3 regions of the Erwinia pyri genome follow, and region 2 is predicted to be linked to each of the others. Evidence: predicted binding sites of a transcription regulator. Region 2 holds the regulator's gene; each other region holds the start of a gene.
The links. Region 2 encodes PhoB, which activates phosphate uptake and scavenging genes when phosphate is short. Its sites were predicted from a motif close to CTGTCATAAAACTGNCNNAT; they were not measured.
Positions count from the first base shown of each region.

Region 1: a site for PhoB is predicted at 1,812-1,831, ahead of pitA (inorganic phosphate transporter PitA). Genes of this name have one in related genera too.
Region 3: a site for PhoB is predicted at 3,324-3,343, ahead of Q3V30_RS20605 (MIP/aquaporin family protein). Genes of this name have one in related genera too.

Region 1 is NZ_CP132353.1:276,447-283,800, reverse strand. It holds gene Q3V30_RS01315 (inositol monophosphatase family protein) at 1-421, shown strand, start outside; gene Q3V30_RS01310 (BaiN/RdsA family NAD(P)/FAD-dependent oxidoreductase) at 505-1,689, opposite strand; gene pitA (inorganic phosphate transporter PitA) at 1,926-3,428, shown strand; gene uspB (universal stress protein UspB) at 3,495-3,830, opposite strand; gene uspA (universal stress protein UspA) at 4,266-4,703, shown strand; gene rsmJ (16S rRNA (guanine(1516)-N(2))-methyltransferase RsmJ) at 4,770-5,525, opposite strand; gene prlC (oligopeptidase A) at 5,532-7,354, opposite strand, start outside.
Region 2 is NZ_CP132353.1:3,464,240-3,471,593, reverse strand. It holds gene Q3V30_RS16490 (AAA family ATPase) at 1-2,506, opposite strand, end outside; gene sbcD (exonuclease subunit SbcD) at 2,503-3,726, opposite strand; gene phoB (phosphate response regulator transcription factor PhoB) at 3,917-4,606, shown strand; gene phoR (phosphate regulon sensor histidine kinase PhoR) at 4,630-5,943, shown strand; gene Q3V30_RS16470 (PstS family phosphate ABC transporter substrate-binding protein) at 5,962-6,888, shown strand; gene Q3V30_RS16465 (cobalamin-independent methionine synthase II family protein) at 7,060-7,354, shown strand, end outside.
Region 3 is NZ_CP132353.1:4,350,092-4,357,445, forward strand. It holds gene hslU (ATP-dependent protease ATPase subunit HslU) at 1-1,071, shown strand, start outside; gene Q3V30_RS20590 (1,4-dihydroxy-2-naphthoate polyprenyltransferase) at 1,236-2,165, shown strand; gene rraA (ribonuclease E activity regulator RraA) at 2,273-2,758, shown strand; gene zapB (cell division protein ZapB) at 2,798-3,037, opposite strand; gene Q3V30_RS20605 (MIP/aquaporin family protein) at 3,488-4,336, shown strand; gene glpK (glycerol kinase GlpK) at 4,369-5,883, shown strand; gene glpX (class II fructose-bisphosphatase) at 5,986-6,996, shown strand; gene emrD (multidrug efflux MFS transporter EmrD) at 7,169-7,354, opposite strand, start outside.

The sequences.
Region 1 (7,354 bases), 1.3 Mb from region 2:
CTGCTACGACGAATGTTACGTTGCGGCGTCAGGCATGGGAGCCACCTTAAATGGCCGCAAGTTGCAGGTTGATCCTGCGCGCACCTTGCAAAATCATGTAGTTGGCTTTGGGGCTAACAGTTACGTTTCACCGCAGGCCGTGGGCGAACTGCTGGCGGCGCTGCTGAGCAAAGGCGGGAACTTTATCCGTATCGGCTCCGGCGCACTGATGCTGGCCTGGGTCGCTGCTGGTCGGGTTGTCGGCTATTTCGAACCCTATATGCACGCGTGGGATTGCCTGGCCGGATACTGCCTGGTGAAAGAGGCGGGCGGCTGGTATTTGCCTTTTGATACCGCAGGCGAGCGGCTGACTAAGGGCGCAAAAGTGCTGGCCGTGGCACCGGGCGCGCAACAGGAGTTAAGAGAGATCATGGGCGTGTAAATTCTGCGCCTGAGGCTGGCTCGCTCAGGCGCTCTGCGTTCACTATGGAAAGCTCAAAAAAATCGGGCGTTTAACGTTCGCTTTTACAAAGCCTGAGCACAAGCCCAGGCGGAAGCCCAGGCCCACTGGAAATTATAGCCTCCCAGCCAGCCGGTCACGTCCACCACTTCACCAATGAAGTAGAGGCCGGGCACATCGCGCGCCTCCATGGTCTTGGAGGAGAGCACGCTGGTATCCACTCCACCCAGCGTCACTTCCGCCGTGCGGTAGCCTTCAGTACCGTTAGGCTGCACCCGCCACTGGTGCAACGAGGCAACCAGTTCGCCCTGCTGACGGCTGTTGAGCTGCTTCAGCGTACATTCCGGTACGCTGCCCAGCAGCTGAAGGCACTCCACCAGACGGCGCGGCAGGACTTTTGCCAGCGTGTTTTTCAGGCTCTGATTGGGGTGGGCTTCACGCTCTTCATCAATAAAACTACCGAGTTCGCGCTCAGGGGAAAGGTTGATCGTCACAAACTCGCCAGGCTGCCAGTAGCTCGATAATTGCAGAACTGCCGGACCTGATAACCCACGATGGGTAAACAGCAGCGCCTCTTTAAACAGGGTGCCATCTTCCGCACTTATCACGGAAGGGACGGCAACGCCGGAGAGGGTTTGCAGCTGCTCCAGCAGAGGCTTGTGCAGCGTGAAAGGCACCAACCCGGCGCGGGTAGGAAAGACCTTCAGACCAAACTGCTCTGCAATTTTATAACCAAAAGGCGAGGCGCCCAGACCCGGCATCGAGAGCCCGCCGGAGGCCACCACCAGTTTCTCCGCCTGCACCGTACTGCCGTTCAGCGCCAGCGTATAGCCCGCCTCATCGCGCGCCACGCTCAGCACTTCGCTGCGCAGCCGCAGGGTAACGCTGCCCGCTTCACACTCTTTCAGCAGCAGGTCCACAATCTGCTGGGCGGAATCATCGCAGAACAGCTGGCCCAGCGTCTTTTCATGCCAGGCAATACCGTGACGGTTAACCAGATCAATAAAGTCCCACTGGGTATACCGCGCCAGTGCCGACTTACAGAAATGGGGGTTTTGCGAAAGATAAGCGGCCGGTTCGGTATAGAGGTTGGTAAAATTACAGCGGCCGCCGCCGGACATCAATATTTTACGCCCCGCTTTTTTGCCGTTATCCAGCAGCAGCACTCGCTTGCCCCGCTGCCCCGCTTGCGCTGCGCAGAACAGGCCAGCCGCGCCAGCGCCAATGATGATAACGTCAAACTTTTCCACAACTCGCTCCGGGCTAAAAAACGCTGATTGTAATGACAAGGGGCGGGTGACGCCAGAGTAACAAAAATGTCATCGCTGAAACATTTTGCAACTGAATGATATTTAAGTGAAAGCAGCGCCGATTTTCATCATGCTGACACATTTCTGTCAAAAAAAGTCTATATTTTCCTTTCCCCAGCCGCGTATTCTCGCTGATAATGCGCCGCGTTCATGTCCCCCAAAATGGCTTAACGCTTATGTTACATCTGTTCGCTGGTCTCGATTTTCATACTGGCTTGTTACTGGTACTCGCGCTGCTCTTTGTGCTGTTCTACGAGGCCATCAACGGCTTCCATGATACGGCCAACGCAGTCGCTACTGTGATCTATACCCGGGCAATGCGATCGCAAGTGGCGGTGGTGATGGCTGGGGTGTTCAACTTCTTTGGCGTCCTGCTGGGCGGACTGAGCGTGGCCTATGCCATTGTTCACCTGCTGCCCACCGATCTGCTGCTTAACGTAGGTTCAGCTCATGGCCTTGCCATGGTCTTCTCTATGCTGCTTGCCGCGATCATCTGGAACCTCGGCACCTGGTACTTTGGTCTGCCGGCCTCCAGCTCTCATACCCTTATCGGGGCCATCATCGGTATTGGCCTGACCAACGCACTGATTACCGGCACCTCGGTAGTAGATGCATTAAACATCCCCAAAATGGTCGGCATCTTTATGTCGCTGGTGATTTCACCGATTGTTGGCCTGGTGCTGGCTGGCGGCCTGGTATTTATCCTGCGCCGTTACTGGAGCGGGAACAAAAAGCGCCGCCGTATTCATATGACGCCTGCAGAGCGTGAAAAGATCGACGGCAAAAAGAAGCCGCCGTTCTGGACGCGGATTGCCCTGATTGTCTCTGCTATTGGCGTGAGCTACTCGCACGGTGCCAACGATGGTCAGAAAGGCATTGGTCTGATCATGCTGGTATTGATTGGCGTGGCGCCTGCCGGCTTCGTGGTCAACATGAACTCTACGGGCTACGACATCACCCGCACCCGCGACGCGGTAAACCATCTGGAGCAGTACTATCAGCAGCACGCTGATTCACTGGCCCATATTGTGCAGATGGCGCCGCCTGTGGTGCCAACGCCGGAAGAGGTGCCAGGCGGTCCGAAAGATTTCCATTGCGATGCAGCCCGTGCTCTGCCAGCGATTCAGCAAGCCCAGGGCCTGCTGAACAACCTGCAAAGCTACGATAAGCTGACGGTGGACCAGCGGGCGCAGCTTCGCCGCCTGCTGATGTGCATCTCTGACACTTCAGAAAAAGCGTCGAAACTGCCGGGCGTCACCAGTGACGATCAGCGTTTCCTCAGCAAGCTGAAAGGTGATCTGCTGGGCACGATTGAATATGCTCCGGTCTGGATTATCGTCGCCGTAGCGCTGGCGCTGTCGCTGGGAACCATGGTGGGCTGGCGTCGTGTGGCGACCACTATCGGTGAGAAGATCGGTAAGAAAGGCATGACCTATGCTCAGGGGATGTCCGCGCAGATGACGGCGGCGGTCTCTATCGGCGTGGCGAGTTATACCGGGATGCCGGTTTCAACCACTCACGTCCTCTCCTCTTCCGTTGCCGGCACCATGCTGGTTGATGGCGGCGGCGTTCAGAGCAAAACCATCAAAAATATCCTGCTTGCCTGGATATTTACGCTGCCTATCTCCATCCTGCTTTCAGGATCGCTTTACTGGATCGCGTTGAAATTTGTAGTGTAGTGCCCTCCGGGCAGAGCAAAAGGGCGGGGATATCCCCGCCCTTTTTTGTTTCCGCCGTTTGCTGACTCAATGCCAGATCAGCAGCCCAACCAGACTAATTACCACCAGTCCGCACAGCGCGCTGGTCAGGATAAACTGCCCCCGCACCCGCTCGCAGCGGCGAATAAACTCATCATCGTGATGGTCGCGATAGCGCTGTGACCAGATATACCGCACCAGCCGGACCTGTTTCCCGGGCTGACCGTGTGAGGTAAAAAAGCCCGCGCCATCCACATATTGATAGAGCAAAGGGTCGCACCCACGAAGCACCACTAACAACGCACGCAAAGAGGAAAAGTAGCGCGCCATATTCACCACACATACCACACAAAGAGCCCAGAAAAGCGCGATGGTGCTGATCATGATCCCCTCCCGACAGCCCTCAAAGAGCTTACGCAGCGGAATACGCCGGACAAGCCCCACGATAAGTAGCTAATCACCTCATTAAACCAGACTGATTTTAGTTGTAACAGAAGAGCGACCGCTATTAGCGCATAGCAAGTCGTTAATACCAGTGTAGGAGATCTGTTTAAATTTTTTCCAGCGATGTTTTACGTAGCCGTCAGAAAGCGAGAAAAATTCAGTATGATCCCGCTCGCAAACGGCGCGGCCTGGCCGCTCTGCCGTTAACAATTAGGGTTATAATAGAGGGGAAAACAATAACGTCGTCGGTGCGTTTCTCTCCATCAGACGCGGCGCAATGCATTAAACATTAGCAACGGATTTCAATGTGTTATGATGCGAAAAGAGAACTTTTTCGGCGGATATCCCTCCGCAACGAATGAAAGGAGTATCGTTATGTCTTACAAACACATTCTGATTGCAGTCGACCTTTCTCCGGAAAGCCAGCTGCTGGTCGCCAAAGCCGTCTCCATGGCGCGCCCGTACGATGCCAAAGTGTCACTGATCCATGTGGATGTGAACTATTCCGACCTCTATACCGGATTGATTGACGTCAACTTAGGCGATATGCAAAAACGTATCTCTGAAGAGACGCACACCGCACTGACCGGCCTCTCAAACAGCGCAGGCTACCCTATCTCTGAAACCCTGAGCGGCAGTGGCGATCTGGGCCAGGTGCTGGTCGATGCGATCAAAAAATATGATGTGGATTTGGTGGTGTGCGGTCACCATCAGGACTTCTGGAGCAAGCTGATGTCGTCGGCTCGCCAGCTGATCAATACCGTACACATTGATATGCTGATCGTGCCGCTGCGCGATGAAGAAGACGAATAAACAGCAAAGGGCGGGATAATCTCCGCCCTTTTTTTATCAGGTTAGCTGCTGAAACGCTACGGGCTTTTACTCGTCCTGCAGCGGTGGATAGATATCAAAGCGGTGGCTTTTGGTCACCACGGCGGACTGCGTCACCACGCCTGCCAGCGGGGGCGCGTAATCAGGACGCTTTACCACCACCCTTTTCTTCGCCAGTCGCCTTGCCGGGGCCAGCAGGCCATCCGCATCGTCATCCGCCCCCACCAGCGTCTGAAATACCCGCATCTCTTTCTTCACCAGCGCACTTTTCTGCTTGTGGGGATACATCGGGTCGAGATAAACCACGTCGGGCTTGTCGGCAATTTCGCTCAGTGCGTCAAGGCTTGAAGCGTGGATCAGCGTCAGCCGTTCCCGCAGCCAGCCGCCGATTTCCGCATTCTGGTAGCCGCGCTGCAGGCCGTCATCCAGCAGAGCTGCCACCACAGGATGACGCTCCAGCATCTGCACGCGGCAGCCTACTGAGGCCAGCACAAAGGCATCGCGCCCCAGCCCCGCCGTGGCATCAATCACCGAAGGCAGATAGCCGCTTTTAATGCCTACCGCTTTTGCCACCGCCTCGCCCCGGCCACCGCCAAAACGGCGCCGGTGGGCCATCGCTCCCTCCGCGAAATCTACAAAAATTCCGCCAAGTTTCGGCTCATCAAGCTTGCGCAGCTCAAGGTGTGTTGCCGTCATGACCAGCGCCATTGGCGCGTCGGCGTCATGCTCCAGCTGCCAGCGGGCGGCTAAAACAGACAGGGCGCCGTCTCCGGCGCCCGATTCATCCACTAAACAGATCTTCACTGCACGCTATTCCTGAATGCCGTAATGTTCCAGCATCGCATCCAGCTGCGGCTCACGGCCACGGAAGCGCCTGAACAGCTCCATCGGCTCTTCAGAACCCCCGCGCGTCAGGATGTTATCCAGGAAAGACTGACCTGTTTCGCGGTTGAAAATACCTTCCTCTTCAAAGCGCGAGTAAGCGTCAGCCGCCAGCACGTCTGCCCAGAGATAGCTGTAGTACCCCGCAGCATAACCCCCGGCAAAGATATGGCTGAAGGCATGCGGGAAGCGGCCCCATGAAGGGCTTGGCACCACCGCTACCAGCTGTTTGATCTCTTTCAGCATCTCAAGGATTTGCGCGCCTTTGGCCGGGTCAAACTCGGCATGCAGACGGAAGTCAAACAGGCCGAACTCCAGCTGACGCAGGATAAACAGCGCCGCCTGGTAGTTTTTCGCCGCCAGCATTTTATCCAACAGCTCCTGCGGCAGCGGCTCGCCCGTTTCATAATGACCGGAGATAAACGCCAGCGCTTCCGGCTCCCAGCACCAGTTTTCCATAAACTGGCTTGGCAGCTCCACCGCATCCCATGGCACCCCGCTGATGCCCGCCACGCCCGGCGTTTCGATACGCGTCAGCATATGGTGCAGGCCATGGCCGAACTCGTGGAACAGCGTGGTCACCTCATCATGGGTAAACAGCGCAGGCTTGCCCTTCAGCGGACGGTTGAAGTTACAGGTCAGGTAAGCCACCGGCTTTTGCAGAGAACCGTCGGCAAGGCGCATCTGGCCTACGCAGTCATCCATCCACGCCCCGCCACGCTTGTTTTCACGCGCATAGAGATCGAGATAGAAGCTGCCGCGCAGCTCGCCGCTCTCATCAAACAGGTCGAAGAAACGTACGTCGGGATGGTAAACGTCAACATCCTTGCGCTCTTTGGCAGTAATGCCATAAATGCGCTTAACCACTTCGAACAGGCCGTTAACGGCACGCTCTTCCGGGAAGTAAGGGCGAAGCTGCTCGTCGCTGATGGCGTAGAGGTACTGCTTCTGCTTTTCGCCGAAATAGGTGAGATCCCACGGGTTCAGCTCATCAATGCCATACTCTTTTTTCGCGAAGGCGCGCAGCTGCTCCAGCTCTTTCTCCGCCTGCGGTCGGGCGCGTTTGGCCAGATCGGTCAGGAAGTCCGTCACCTGGGCAGGATTTTCCGCCATTTTGGTGGCCAGCGATTTATCCGCATAAGAGTCAAAGCCCAGCAGCTGAGCCAGCTCGTGACGCAGCGCCAGCTCTTCCGCCATCACTTCGCTGTTATCCCATTTGCCCGCATTCGGCCCCTGATCGGACGCTCGCGTGGCGTAGGCGCGGTACATCTCTTCGCGCAGCGCCTGATTGTCGCAATAGGTCATCACCGGCAGATAGCTTGGGATATCCAGCGTCAGCAGCCAGCCCTCCTGCTCTTTGGCTTCCGCCTGCGCCTTCGCCGCCCCCAGTGCGCTTTCCGGCATGCCGGAGAGTTCGCTCTCATCAGTGATCAGCTTGCTCCAGCCCATGGTGGCATCCAGCACGTTATTGCTGTATTTAGACCCCAGCTCGGAGAGGCGCGCGGCAATTTCGCCATAGCGCTGCTGTTTTTCTTTGCTCAGACCAATACCGGAGAGTTCGAAGTCACGCAGGGCATTATCCACCGCCTTTTTCTGTGGCGTGCTCAGTCCGGCGTAGCTGGTCTCTTTCAGGTTGCGATAAGCCTGATACAGGCCCTCGTGCTGACCAACCCAGGTGCTGTACTCGGACAGCAGCGGCAGCGTTTGCTCATAGGCTTCGCGCAGTTCCGGGCTGTTTTTCACGGAGTTCA
Region 2 (7,354 bases):
CCGTCAGCGCCTGATGCTGGGTCACCAGCGTGGTGAGCTGGGGAAGGAGGTCAGTTAGCGCCTGCTCCGCTTTTATCCATTGCTGCCACTCATTTTCACGCTCTGCAAGCCACGACTCCTGCTGGCCCGGTTGCGGCAGCGTTAACCCCGCTTCATGAAGAGAGGTCTGCAACAGGTCGCGCTGCTGGTTAACGCTCTTCTGCTCCTGCGCCAGCAGGCCTTCCTGCTCCTCCAGCGCCTGTTGCGCAGTAAGCAGTTGCTGACTGGTCAACTGCTGCTGCTGCTGCAAAGTCATCAGCGCATTTTGCTGCTTTGTTACGGCATCTTTATGCTGCTGCAGCTCGCGCGCGCTCTGCTGCAGGCTGTGCAGCAGCGACTGCTGCTCTGTTTCCAGCCGCTCCTGTTCTGCCAGCCACGCCTGCGTTTGTTCAGGTTGCTCGGGCGTCAGCGTAAGGGCGAGGGCGGTGATAATCGTCTGCCACTGCGTGCGTAACTGCCCGGCTTCCCGCCGATCCTCATCTGCCGCCTGCTGCTCTTTTTCGGCCAGTGCCTGCAGGTTTTTCAACTGCTCGCGCTTCGCTGTGCCCCGATCTTTCAGCTGCTCAACTTCGGCTCTCAGCCTGGCCAGACGCTGCTGGTTTTCTGAGAGTTCAAGCGCCTGGTAATCCGCCACCGCCGGGTGCTCGCAGGAGCCGCAGAGCGGACAGGGCTGCCCGGCTTCAAGCAGGGCGCGCTGCTGCTCCAGGCTGGCGATCCGCTGCTCCAGTTCACAGCGCTTTTCCAGATCCTGAAGATGCTGATATTTCTCTTTCCAGTCGTTGCGCAGCGCGGCCAGCTGCAGCTCTTCCTGCTGCTGCTGCTTCAGGCTCTCCTGCTGGCTGGCCTGCTGGCGTGCCTGGCGGGCCGCAAGCTGTTGCCACTGTGCAGAGAGCAGAGCCAGCTGCTGCCGCTGTGGGCGCTGCTGGCTGAGCCGCGCCAGCGACTGCTCCAGCTCGCTTTCTGCATGCCGCTGCCGCTGCGCCGCTGCGCTCTTCTCCGCTCCGGCGAAGCGTGCCTGCGCCTGCTCCAGCAGCTGTTGCTGCGGTCTGGCCTGTTGCTCCGCCTGCAGAAGCTGACGCTGAAGCTGGAGAACGCTGTTTCGCTGCTCTTCCGTTCGCGTTTGCCGGACTTTCAGCGCCTTCTCGCTCTGCTGCTGCTGCTCAAAGCGAACGCGCCACAGCGGCAGAGATTCTCCCCAGCGGGCAAAATGCGGATGCTTTTGCTGCCATTCCCGGTGGAGCTGCTGCTGTGCCTGCTTGTCAGTTTGCGCCTGCTGATTTTGTTGCAGCACAACCTGACGGCGTTTGAGTGATTGTTGGTACTCACTTACTTCTTTAGCCAGCCCCTCTGTCTGCTGCCTTATTGAGGCGATGCGGTTATCCAGCGGCAGTACCCTGTCGGCAATCAGCGTCTCCTGCTGCAGGCGATACGCCTCATGCTGTTGACGCGCGTCATCGGCGACTTTCAGCTGTTGGGTACACTCCTCAAGCTGTTGCTGCGCCAGCGCTTTTTGCTGCGAAAGCTGCTGTTGCTGCCTCTCCAGCTGCTGCCACTCCTGCTGATACTGCTCGCGCTGCTGCCAGAGCGGGCGCACCTTTTCTGCTGGCTCTGCCTGGGTGAGACGGGAGAGTTCTGCACCATCCTGCTGCCAGGCGATTTCCGCCTGCTGGCTGGCCTGTTCCGCGCCTTTCACGGCCTGCTGGGCAGCCTGATACTGCTGCTGCCACTGCCATAAAAAATGGTGCCGCTGATGTTGCGAAGTAAGCACCTGCTCCGCTGTGATCAGTTCATCCAATTGGGTTGTGAGTTGTAAGAGCTGCTGCTCTTCCAGCAAGGCCATGCCGCTCGCCTGCGCGCGCAGGGTATCCAGCGCCGCTTTAGCCGTTTTATGGCGTTCAAACACGCTGGCGGAGAGACGGCCATAAATTTCGGTGCCGGTCAGCTCTTCAAGCAGCTCCGCGCGGCTGTTGGCGTCGGCGTTCAGAAACGCCGCAAATTGTCCCTGTGACAGCATCATCGACTTGGTAAAGCGCTCAAAGTCCAGGCCGGTGAGGGCGGTCAGCATCTCCAGCTTATCCTTGACCTTGTCGGCAACGATTTTATTGTCTTCGCAGCGGGCCAGCTCTACGCGCGGCGCCTGCAGGTTACCCTCTACTGCGCCACGCGCCCGGTTCTGGCTCCAGAATGCCCGCCAGGCCACCCCTTTTACCTCAAATTCAACCTCTGCCAGACATTCGGAGGTGTCACGCGTCATCAGATCGTTCTGCGACTGCGAGAGCTTACCCAGCCTTGAGGTCTCGTGATAAAGCGCCAGGCAGATGGCGTCGAGCAGTGTGGTTTTGCCCGCGCCCGTAGGCCCGGTAATGGCAAACAGGCCATTGCTGGCGAAAGGTTCGGCGGTGAAGTCGATCTTCCACTCCCCCTTCAGGGAGTTGAGATTTTTAAAACGCAGCGTCAGGATCTTCATGCCTGCTCCTCATCATCTATCTCGGCCAGCGTCTGTTTAAACAGCGTGGTAGCGCGAGCCAGCCGTTCCGGATCCTCATGCTCCTCAAGCGCCAGTCGGCGACTGAACACCTCCTGCGCGCTCAGCTCGCTCAGCGTCTCATTATTCTGACGGTTAATGACCTGCTCACGCTGCTCCCGGCTGCGACGCAGTAGCACCACCTCCACAGGCAGCTGCTCCGTCAGCTCCTGAATACGACGCTGCAGATCGTTCAGCCAGGCATGGGTGGAAATTTCGATATCGAGCCACACGGTTTTGCCATCTTCACGCGGCAGGATCGCCGCAAGCTGCTGCTCAATCTCTTCCAGCGAGCCTTTGATCATCTGCATGGGCTGAAAGAGCGGGATCGGCAACGCTTCAACGTTACTGAGCCTGCCTTCGGCAAAATCGACCAGAAAGACGCTTTTCTCACGGCCCAGCTCATCAAAGCTGAGCGGAATAGGGGAGCCGCTGTAGCGGATATGATCGCTGTCAGCAATGCGTTGCGCACGATGGATATGCCCCAGCGCAATGTAGTCTGCTGGCGGAAAAGCCTGCGCCGGAAAGGCATCAAGCGTGCCGATGTAGATATCCCTGACCGCATCACTTTTGGTGACGCCAACGGTGGTCAGATGGCCGGTGGCGATAATGGGGAGCGGCAGATTATGCTGTTCACGCACTACCAGTGCCGCCTGCCAACAGCGCTGGTAGTGCTGGGTTATCGCCTCCAGCAGCGTCAGCTGTTTTTCCCGCCCAGACTGGCCTGCCCTGCTGAGGGTAATGTCGCGCGGCCGCAGGAAAGGGATCGCACAGAGCAGCGCGCCGGGCTTGCCTTCGCGCGTGTTGAGCATCAGCACCTGCTGCGCGGGATCGTCACTGGCTGCGGCAATTACCCGGGTATTAAGACAGGCGAGCAGCTCGCGGGATTCGTTCAGCGTGGCCACAGAGTCATGATTTCCCCCCAGCACCACCAGCTCACAGCCGGTTTGCTGCAGCTTCACCACAAAACGGTTGTAGAGTTCACGTGCATAACTGGGCGGCGAACCCGTATCGAAGATATCACCCGCAACGATAATGGCGTCCACCTGCTTTTCCACCGCCTGTTCCAGCAGCCAGTCAATAAAAGCCTGATGTTCCGGAGCGCGGCTTTTGGTGTAAAAGAACTGGCCCAGATGCCAGTCTGACGTGTGGAGTATTCGCATGGGATCCCTCTGAGGCGCAAAGCAGTGCCGACGATTATAAACAGCCCTGCGCAAAACCCCAGCCGCTACCTTCATAAAAGTGTTATAAATCGGCGGGCTGGGGGCTCTTTTTTTCATAAAACTGTCATAAAACTGACGCATAATGGCGCCGCATATCCAGTGGCATTCCGTCACAGTAGCAGGAGCAATAATGGCTAAGCGCATTCTGGTAGTCGAAGATGAAGCCCCAATCCGTGAGATGTTGTGTTTCGTTCTGGAGCAAAATGACTATCAACCGATAGAAGCGGAAGATTATGACAGTGCGGTCAGTATGCTTATCGAACCCTGGCCTGATTTGATCCTGCTGGACTGGATGCTGCCGGGAGGATCGGGCATTCAGTTTATTAAGCACCTGAAGCGTGAAGCGATGACCCGGGAGATCCCAGTGATGATGCTCACGGCGCGTGGCGAAGAAGAGGATCGCGTTCGCGGTCTGGAAGTGGGGGCCGACGACTATATTACCAAGCCATTTTCGCCGAAAGAGCTGGTGGCGCGGATTAAAGCGGTGATGCGCCGCATCTCGCCAATGGCGGTGGAAGAGGTTATTGAAATACAGGGATTGAGCCTCGATCCCTCTTCGCACCGCGTGATGTCTGAGACTCAGCCGCTGGAGATGGGGCCGACAGAGTACAAGCTGCTGCACTTCTTTATGACGCACCCGGAGCGGGTCTACAGCCGCGAGCAGTTGCTTAATCATGTGTGGGGCACTAACGTGTACGTCGAAGATCGTACCGTTGACGTCCATATTCGCCGCTTACGCAAGGCGCTGGAACTGACCGGGCACGATCGCATGGTGCAGACGGTTCGCGGAACAGGTTACCGTTTCTCTGCACGTTACTGATCGTTCGCACTGGAGCCTTTACCGTGTTGGAACGCCTCTCCTGGAAGAGACTGCTGCTGGAGCTGCTGCTGGCCTGCCTGCCTGCCCTGATTTTGGGGCTGCTGGTAGGCTACCTGCCCTGGCTGCTGCTGATCGCCGTGTTGGCCGTAATGGGCTGGCACTTCGCTAATTTACTCCGTTTGTCCCACTGGCTCTGGATCGATCGCAGCATGACGCCGCCAGCCGGTCGCGGAAGTTGGGAGCCGCTCTTTTATGGCCTCTACCAGATGCAGGCGAGAAATCGTCGGCGTCGGCGCGAGCTTGGCCATCTGATTAAGCGTTTCCGCAGCGGAGCGGAGTCGCTGCCCGATGCCGTGGTACTGACCACCGAAGAGGGAACCATCTTCTGGTGCAACGGGCTGGCGCAACAGATGCTGGGGCTGCGCTGGCCGGAGGATAACGGTCAGAACATCCTTAACCTGCTTCGTTACCCCGAATTTACCCGCTACCTCCGCCAGCGCGATTTTACCCGACCGTTGACCCTGGTGCTTAACAGCCATCGCCATCTTGAATTCCGCGTGATGCCCTATTCAGAAGGGCAGTGGCTGCTGGTGGCGCGCGACGTGACGCAGATGCATCAGCTGGAAGGCGCCCGCCGTAACTTCTTCGCCAACGTCAGCCATGAGCTGCGCACGCCGTTAACGGTGCTGCAGGGCTACCTGGAGATGATGAATGACTCCGTCATGGAGGGGCCGCTGCGGGATAAAGCGCTGCATACGATGCAGGAGCAGACCCGCCGCATGGATGGGCTGGTTAAACAGCTGCTGACGCTCTCCCGTATTGAAGCCGCGCCAGCGCTCGATCTGCAGGAAAAAGTCGACGTGCCGTTAATGCTGAAGCTGTTGCAGCGTGAAGCAGAAACCTTGAGCCAGGGGCGGCACGAAATCCATTTCCACAGCGATCAACATCTGCGGGTTTTCGGCAACGACGAGCAGCTGCGAAGCGCCATCTCCAACCTCGTTTATAACTCGGTTAACCACACGCCGCCCGGTACACGCATTGATATCAGCTGGCAGCAAACCCCGCAGGGCGCGCTGTTCAGGGTGAAGGATAATGGTCCGGGCATTTCGCCTGAACATATTCCCCGCCTGACGGAACGTTTTTATCGCGTGGATAAAGCGCGTTCACGGCAAACCGGCGGCAGCGGGCTTGGCCTGGCCATTGTGAAACACGCGTTGAGTCACCATAACGCCCGTCTCGATATCACCAGCGAGCCGGGCGTGGCGACCTGTTTCAGCTTCATCCTGCCGCCAAGGTTGATTGTCAGCCGCGAGTTGGCTCAGAATGCGGTTCGTTGATCGAACCGGATACCTGAGATGAAAAAGCTGTTTCTGCTCGCCCTGACCTGTTTCAGCCTGATGGCGCAGGCCGAAGAGGGGATGCTGGCCGGGAATCTGACCAGCGTCGGCTCAGATACGCTCGGCAATCTGATGACGCTGTGGGGCGAGAGTTTCAACCGACAATATCCCGGCGTGAATGTGCAGGTTCAGGCAGCCGGCTCCTCTACTGCGCCTACCGCCCTCGCTGCAGGCGCGGCACAGATCGGCGCGATGAGCCGTCCCATGCAGGCTGTGGAGCGCCAGCTGTTTGAAGCGCGCTATGGTTATCCGCCGCTGGCTGTGCCGGTGGCTATGGATGCGCTGGTGGTGGTGGTGAATCAGGACAACCCCTTGCAGGGGCTTAACACCAAACAGCTCGATGCCATTTTCTCTGTGACCCGCCGCTGCGGAGCCGCTGCGGCCATCAATCACTGGGGCGATCTCAACCTGACACAATCCGGCTGGCCTGAACGTCCGCTGCAACGCTTTGGCCGTAATTCCGCTTCCGGCACCTGGGGTTTCTTCAAGCAGCAGGCGCTCTGTAACGGTGATTTCCGCAATGATGTCAGCGAGTATCCGGGTTCCGCGGCCGTGGTGCAGGCCGTGGCCGACACGCTGAATGCCATTGGTTATGCCAGTATGGGGATCCACCTCTCCGGCGTAAAAACGCTGCCGGTATCTCGTGACGGAACGGCGTGGATTGCGCCAAATGCAGAGACTATTCGCAGCGGTAGCTATCCCTATGCGCGTAAGCTTTATCTTTATGTTAATAAACCGCCCGGTAAACCGCTGGAGCCGATTGCGGCTGCTTTCCTTCAGCACGTGCTTTCCGATCGGGGCCAGGCGTGGGTGACTCAGGCGGGTTATCTGCCTCTCTCTGACCAGCAGCGTCGCGAGGCGCGTCTGCTGCTGGATGCCAAATAAGTGAGCACCAACATGAATTTTTTTCATGCATGATGAAATTTCCTCGGTTGCAGCTGAATCTTTCTCATGACACTCTGTATCACAGCCATATAGACATCCAGAAGTCTACATATAACGAATCGTGATAATTTCGCCGGTAAATTACAATCGGCGTGCCAGGAGTGACATACCATGCAGAGAGATTCAGCCCAGTATCGTGCCGAAGTGGTCGGCAGCTTCCTTCGCCCTGCAGCCATCAAACAGGCTCGCGAGCAGTTCCAGGCGGGTGAGATCGATGCTGTTGCGCTTAAGCGCATCGAAGACGAAGCCATTCGTGATGTGGTCACACACCAGCGCGCCTGCGGGCTGAAAGTGGTGACGGACGGTGAATTCCGTCGCGCCTGGTGGCACTTTGACTTCTTCGACGGTCTGGAAGGAGTGGAGCGCTACGAGTCTGAGCAGGGCATTCAGTTTAACGGTGTGCAGA
Region 3 (7,354 bases), 890 kb from region 2:
GAAGTGGGCTACGTGGGGAAAGAGGTGGATTCCATCATCCGCGATCTTACCGACTCTGCGCTGAAAATGGTCCGTTCACAGGCTATTGAAAAAAACCGCTACCGTGCCGAAGAGATGGCAGAAGAGCGTATTCTGGATGTGCTGATCCCGCCTGCCAAGAACAACTGGGGCCAGCCTGAAGAAACGGCTGAGCCCTCTGCCGCGCGTCAGTCTTTCCGCAAAAAATTGCGCGAAGGCCAGCTGGACGAGAAAGAGATTGAGATCGATCTGGCCGCCTCATCGATGGGCGTAGAGATCATGTCTCCGCCGGGTATGGAAGAGATGACCAGCCAGCTGCAGTCGATGTTCCAGAACCTGGGCAACCAGAAGCAGAAGCCGCGTAAGCTGAAAATCAAAGACGCGATGAAGCTGCTGATTGAAGAAGAAGCGGCCAAGCTGGTTAATCCGGAAGAGCTGAAACAGGAAGCTATCGACGCGGTTGAGCAGCACGGTATCGTCTTTATTGATGAGATCGATAAAGTCTGTAAGCGCGGTGAGAGTTCCGGCCCGGATGTGTCGCGCGAAGGCGTTCAGCGTGACCTGCTGCCACTGGTTGAAGGCTGCACCGTCTCCACCAAGCACGGCATGGTGAAAACCGATCACATCCTGTTTATCGCCTCGGGCGCGTTCCAGGTCGCCAGCCCTTCAGACCTGATCCCGGAGCTGCAGGGTCGTCTGCCAATCCGCGTTGAGCTTCAGGCGCTGACCACCCATGACTTCGAGCGCATCCTGACCGAGCCAAGCGCCTCCGTTACCGTGCAGTACAAAGCGTTAATGAAAACCGAAGGCGTGGATATCAGCTTTACCGAAGATGGTATCAGCAAAATTGCCGCCGCCGCCTGGCAGGTGAATGAGACCGCTGAAAATATCGGTGCCCGCCGTCTGCACACGGTGCTGGAGCGGCTGATGGAAGATATTTCCTATGATGCCAGCGACCTGAACGGCCAGTCCTTCACCATTGATGCAGAGTATGTTGGCAAGCATCTGGATGAGCTGGTTGCTGATGAAGATCTGAGCCGCTTTATTCTGTAAGGCGCGTTGCAGAACAGCAAGAAGGAGGCTGCGGCCTCCTTTTTTTACGCCTGAATTTCCTCCCCGCTGGCCACTATTGTTGACGTGGAATAACTCTCCGGCCTGAAACGGACGCTACTATAGCGTCACGATATGCATCCCCTTCAGCAAAGGCCCCAGCGGTTATGACGGACAATCTGCATTCTCTTACTGCCCTTACCCCTTCCCGTGCCTGGCTTGAGAGCCTGCGCCTGCGTACGCTGCCGCTGGCCTGTGCCTCGGTGATCACCGGCTCTTCGCTCGCCTGGTGGCAGGGAGATTTTAATCCCGGCACCGCTGCCCTGGCTTTGCTCACCACCGCGCTGCTGCAAATTCTCTCTAACCTGGCAAACGATTATGGCGACGCGATCAAAGGCAGCGACACGCCTGACCGGCTTGGCCCGTTACGCGGCATGCAGAAAGGCGCCATCACTCAGCAGCAGATGCGCATTGCCCTGATTTTTAACGTGATCCTCACGATCGTAGCGGGCGTGATGCTGATCCTCCGGGCCTGCCGCTCAGTTAACGATATAGCAGGGTTTATCGGCCTGGGCGCGGTCGCAATTGTCGCCGCCATCGCCTATACCGTTGGCAAAAAACCTTATGGCTATCTCGGGCTGGGGGATGCTTCCGTGCTGATCTTCTTTGGCTGGCTGGGCGTAACCGGGAGTTATTATCTTCAGGCGCATAACCTGCCGCTGATGCTGTTTTTGCCCGCTACCGCCTGCGGGCTGATGGCTGTGGCGGTGCTCAACGTCAATAATATGCGCGATATCGACAGCGATCGGCAAAACGGAAAATATACGCTGGCCGTGCGTTTAGGCGCGATCAATGCCAGACGCTACCACTCTCTGCTGCTGGCGGGCGCACTGCTCTGCTGTGCCCTGTTTGCCATGATGAGTTCGCTGAATTCTGCCGGCTGGCTGTTTCTGCTGGCCGCGCCGCTGCTGCTCAGGCATCGCCGCTACATTATGCAGCAAACCTCCCCCGTCGCCATGCACCCGATGCTGGAGAAAACGGTTAAATCTGCCCTGCTGCTTAACCTGCTTTTTTCGCTTGGCCTGCTGCTCAATTAAGTGCGATGTGTTTGACTCATCGCAACTTTTAACAATTGATGATTTTGCCAACAGCGGCGAGAAAGCGATATACTTAAGGTTCCTGTGGCAAACAGACGAAACCCCTTATGAAATATGATACTTCTGAACTCTGCGACATTTACCATGAAGATGTGAATGTCGTTGAACCGCTCTTTTCAAACTTCGGTGGCCGTACCTCGTTTGGCGGGCAAATCATCACGGTAAAATGTTTCGAGGACAACGGGCTGTTGTACGATCTGCTGGAGGAGAACGGTCGCGGTCGCGTGCTGCTGGTGGATGGTGGAGGATCGGTCCGTCGTGCCCTGATCGATGCGGCACTGGCCAGAGTGGCGATGCAGAACGAGTGGGAAGGCATTGTAGTTTACGGTTCCGTACGTCAGGTTGACGATCTGGAAGAGCTGGATATTGGTATTCAGGCCATTGCCGCTATTCCGGTCGGCGCTGCGGGCGAAGGCATTGGCGAAAGCGACATCCGCGTCAATTTTGGTGGCGTCACCTTTTTCTCCGGCGACCATCTCTATGCCGATAACACCGGCATCATCCTTTCTGAAGATCCACTGGATATCGAATAAAAAAACGGGTGCCGCTGGCACCCGTTTCTCATCAGAGGTTTAAACCTCTTCCATTTTTCCCAGCAGCGCACGCAGACGCTCCTGCCAGACATGCTGCTCTTCTTTCAGGTGCTGATTTTCACGCACCAGAGAATCACTGTTTCCCGCAGCCTGTTGAACCTGCTGATTCAGATTGTTGTTCTGCTCTTTCAGCTCTTCAATTTCCATCTGCAGCAGCGTGATGGTATCAATCGCCTGCTGTACTTTCGCTTCCAGTTTCTCAAACACTTCAAATGACATTATAAATAACCTCTTCTAATCGCAACCCGTTGATATTGCCAGCCGCAGATCATGAAGGGGTAAACCGGCATTCCACGGATAACAACGATTATCCGATTGTAAGTAGAGCAGCCCGCCAAGTCCAGCGGCGAACCCACACAGGGTGCAGTCTGTAACAATTTTCAGCATAGACCTGGTATGCGTAACATTAGCCACTTAAAAAGTAAGGTTATGGTTAATGGTTTTCGACAAAAACCTGCTTAAACGAAAAGTGAAATGGTGTTTCATGAAAGCAAAAAGGCGCGAAAACGCTCATTTTTATGACACAGCACACAACTTTTGATTTCGCTATTTCTCGTTTATGCTCGTTAACGATAAATTTACATCAGCCCTACATTAGATTTGGGCGGCTCACGGAATGAGAAAAAAAGCGCACTACAACATTTAACCTCGCCTTCAGGAAATGTCATCATGAGTCAGACTGCAACAAGCACGCTCAAAGGGCAGTGCATCGCCGAATTCCTCGGTGTCGCCACCATTATTTTCTTTGGTGCCGGCTGTGTCGCCGCTATGAAACTGGCAGGCGCAAGTTTTGGACAGTGGGAAATCAGTATCGTCTGGGGTATTGCCGTTGCAATGGCAATTTATCTCAGCGCCGCCATCTCTGGTGCGCATCTTAACCCGGCAGTAACGCTTGCGCTCTGCCTGTTTGCCAACTTCGATGGCCGTAAAGTGGTGCCCTATATCCTTGCTCAGGTAGCCGGAGCATTCTGCTCTGCAGCGTTGGTGTATGGCCTCTACTACAACCTGTTCCTGGATTATGAACAGTCCCATCAGATGGTCCGTGGCACGGTAGAGAGCCTCGACCTGGCCGGAATTTTCTCCACCTATCCTAATCCGCATATCAGCGTTGGCCAGGCTTTCATCGTTGAAGCGGTGATCACCGCCGTGATGATGGGCCTGATTATGGCGCTGACCGACGACGGTAACGGCCTGCCTCGTGGCCCGATGGCCCCTCTGCTGATTGGCCTGCTGATTGCGATTATCGGCGGGGCTATGGGTCCACTGACCGGCTTTGCTCTTAACCCGGCCCGTGATTTCGGACCAAAGCTCTTTGCCTGGCTGGCAGGCTGGGGTAACGTCGCCTTTACCGGTGGCCGTGATATCCCTTATTTCCTCGTGCCGATCTTTGGCCCGATTGTTGGTGCCAGCGTGGGTGCATTTGGCTACCGCACTCTGATAGCCCGTAATCTGCCTGGTGCCACCGTTGTAAAGAAAGATGAGAAGACGATAGCGCGTGCTGAGCAGCGCAAAGCGTAAGTGTTAACCCTTTTCACCATCAGGAATGAATTATGACCACAGAAAAAAAATATATCGTCGCGCTCGACCAGGGGACTACCAGCTCTCGTGCAGTAATCCTGGACCATGATTCCAACATCGTGGCGGTCTCCCAGCGCGAATTTCAGCAAATTTATCCTAAAGCTGGCTGGGTTGAGCATGACCCGATGGATATCTGGGCCTCGCAAAGCTCCACACTGGTAGAAGTGCTGGCGCATGCCGATATTCGCTCTGATGAGATTGCCGCTATTGGTATCACCAACCAGCGTGAAACGGCCATTGTCTGGGATAAAGAGACCGGCAAACCGATTTATAACGCTATCGTCTGGCAGGATCCACGCACCGCTGACTACTGTGCGAAGCTGAAAAGAGAAGGTCTGGAGGAGTATATCCAGCACACCACCGGTCTGGTCATCAACCCCTACTTCTCCGGCACCAAGGTTAAGTGGATCCTGGATCATGTTGAAGGCTCTCGTGAACGCGCGAAACGCGGTGAACTGCTGTTCGGTACCGTCGACTCCTGGCTGGTATGGAAAATGACGCAGGGACGGGTGCACATCACCGACTACACCAACGCCTCACGTACCATGATGTTCAACATCCACAAGCTGGAGTGGGATCAGCGTATGCTGGATATCCTGGATATCCCGCGTGAAATGCTGCCAGAAGTGAAATCCTCTTCAGAAGTGTACGGTCAGACTAACATTGGTGGTAAAGGCGGTACGCGTATTCCTATCGCCGGGATTGCTGGTGACCAGCAGGCTGCGCTCTATGGCCAGCTCTGCGTGGAGCCTGGCATGGCGAAGAACACTTACGGCACCGGTTGCTTTATGTTGATGAACACCGGCACCGAAGCGGTCACCTCCACCAACGGCCTGCTGACCACCATTGCCTGTGGTCCACGTGGTGAAGTGAACTATGCGCTGGAAGGTGCGGTGTTTATCGGCGGCGCCTCTATTCAGTGGCTGCGTGATGAAATGAAGCTGATCGGTGATGCTACCGACTCCGAATATTTCGCCAGCAAAGTGAAAGACAGCAACGGCGTCTACATGGTTCCTGCTTTCACCGGTCTGGGCGCGCCCTACTGGGACCCCTATGCGCGTGGCGCCATCTTCGGCCTGACGCGCGGCGCAAATGCTAACCACATTATTCGCGCAACGCTGGAGTCCATTGCTTTCCAGACGCGTGACGTGCTGGAAGCGATGCAGATTGATGCAAACACTCGCCTGCAATCCCTGCGTGTGGATGGCGGCGCGGTAGCGAACAACTTCCTGATGCAGTTCCAGTCCGATATCCTGGGCGCGCGCGTTGAGCGTCCGGAAGTGCTGGAAGTAACCGCGCTGGGTTCCGCCTATCTGGCGGGCCTTGCGGTCGGCTTCTGGAACGATCTGGATGAAGTTCGTGCTAAAGCGGTCATTGAGCGCGAATTCCGTCCGAGCATTGAAACCACCGAGCGTAATTATCGTTACGCAGGCTGGAAGAAAGCGGTTTCCCGTGCCAAAGCATGGGAAGATCAGGACGATTCGTAACGCCGTAACAGCGCCCGCGGTCATCTGACCGCGGGCTTTTCCCCCTCTCTCTTCTCCCCGCTGTGATAAACTTTCCGCCTCACTTCTTCTCCGGGGCCAATCATGAAACGAGAACTTGCCATTGAATTTTCACGCGTAACGGAAGCCGCTGCTCTGGCAGGCTACAAGTGGCTGGGACGCGGTGATAAAAATGCTGCTGACGGCGGCGCCGTCCATGCTATGCGCATCATGCTGAATAATGTGGATATTGACGGCGAGATCGTTATTGGCGAAGGGGAGATTGATGAAGCCCCGATGCTCTATATCGGCGAAAAGGTTGGCAGCGGCAAAGGCGATGCCGTGGATATCGCAGTCGATCCGATTGAAGGCACGCGAATGACCGCCATGGGCCAGGCGAACGCGCTGGCTGTGCTGGCAGTAGGCGATAAAGGCACCTTCCTGAACGCGCCCGATATGTATATGGAGAAACTGATCGTCGGGCCTGACGCTAAAGGCGCTATCGATCTGGCGTTATCCCTGGAAGAGAACCTGAAACGCGTGGCGCAGGCGCTGCAAAAGCCTCTTTCAGAGCTGACTGTTTCCCTGCTGGCAAAACCGCGCCATGACGCGGTCATCGCTGAGTTACAGCAGCTCGGCGTACGGATATTTGCTTTTCCCGATGGTGACGTGGCCGCCTCGATCCTGACCTGCATGCCGGACAGCGAAGTTGACGTGCTCTATGGCATTGGCGGCGCGCCGGAAGGCGTGATCTCGGCCGCGGTGATCCGCGCAATGGATGGCGATATGCAGGGTCGTCTGCTGGCGCGTTATGAAGTAAAAGGGGATACGCCGGAGAACCGCTTACTGGGCGAGCAGGAGCTGAAGCGCTGTCAGGAGATGGGTATTGAAGCCGGTAAGATTTTACAGCTCGGCGACATGGCGCGGAACGATAACGTGATCTTTGCCGCCACCGGCATCACCAGCGGTGATTTGCTGAAAGGCATCACGCGTAAAGGCAATATCGCTACCACGGAAACGTTGCTGGTACGCGGTAAATCACGCACTATTCGCCGCATTCAGTCGATTCACTATCTCGACAGAAAAGACAAAAATCTGCATCCGTTTATTCTGTAATCCCTGCCGTGGCTTTGCAAGAATGCCGCCGGTTGCGTCCGGCTGAAGCGTTCAGGCTCTGCGTGAAGTCGGACAACTTATCAGGGCCAATGCTTTTCGGCCCTGAGCCGGGCTGAACATCACCCCTCTTTCGCTCCGCTTCCGGGCGCTTCCATCCCGATGATGTTCTCTTTCAGACAGCATGTGGCTCAGGACGGCGCGACAGCGGCAGCCAGCAGAGCAGGATCAGCAGCGCCATCGCAAACATCAGCATCCCCAGGCTGAACTGTCCTGTCTGCGGCAGCAGCGCTGAAAGCCATGCAGCCAGGCCTGACCCCAGGTTCTGCAACCCACCCAGCAGAGCGCCCGCCGTGCCGGC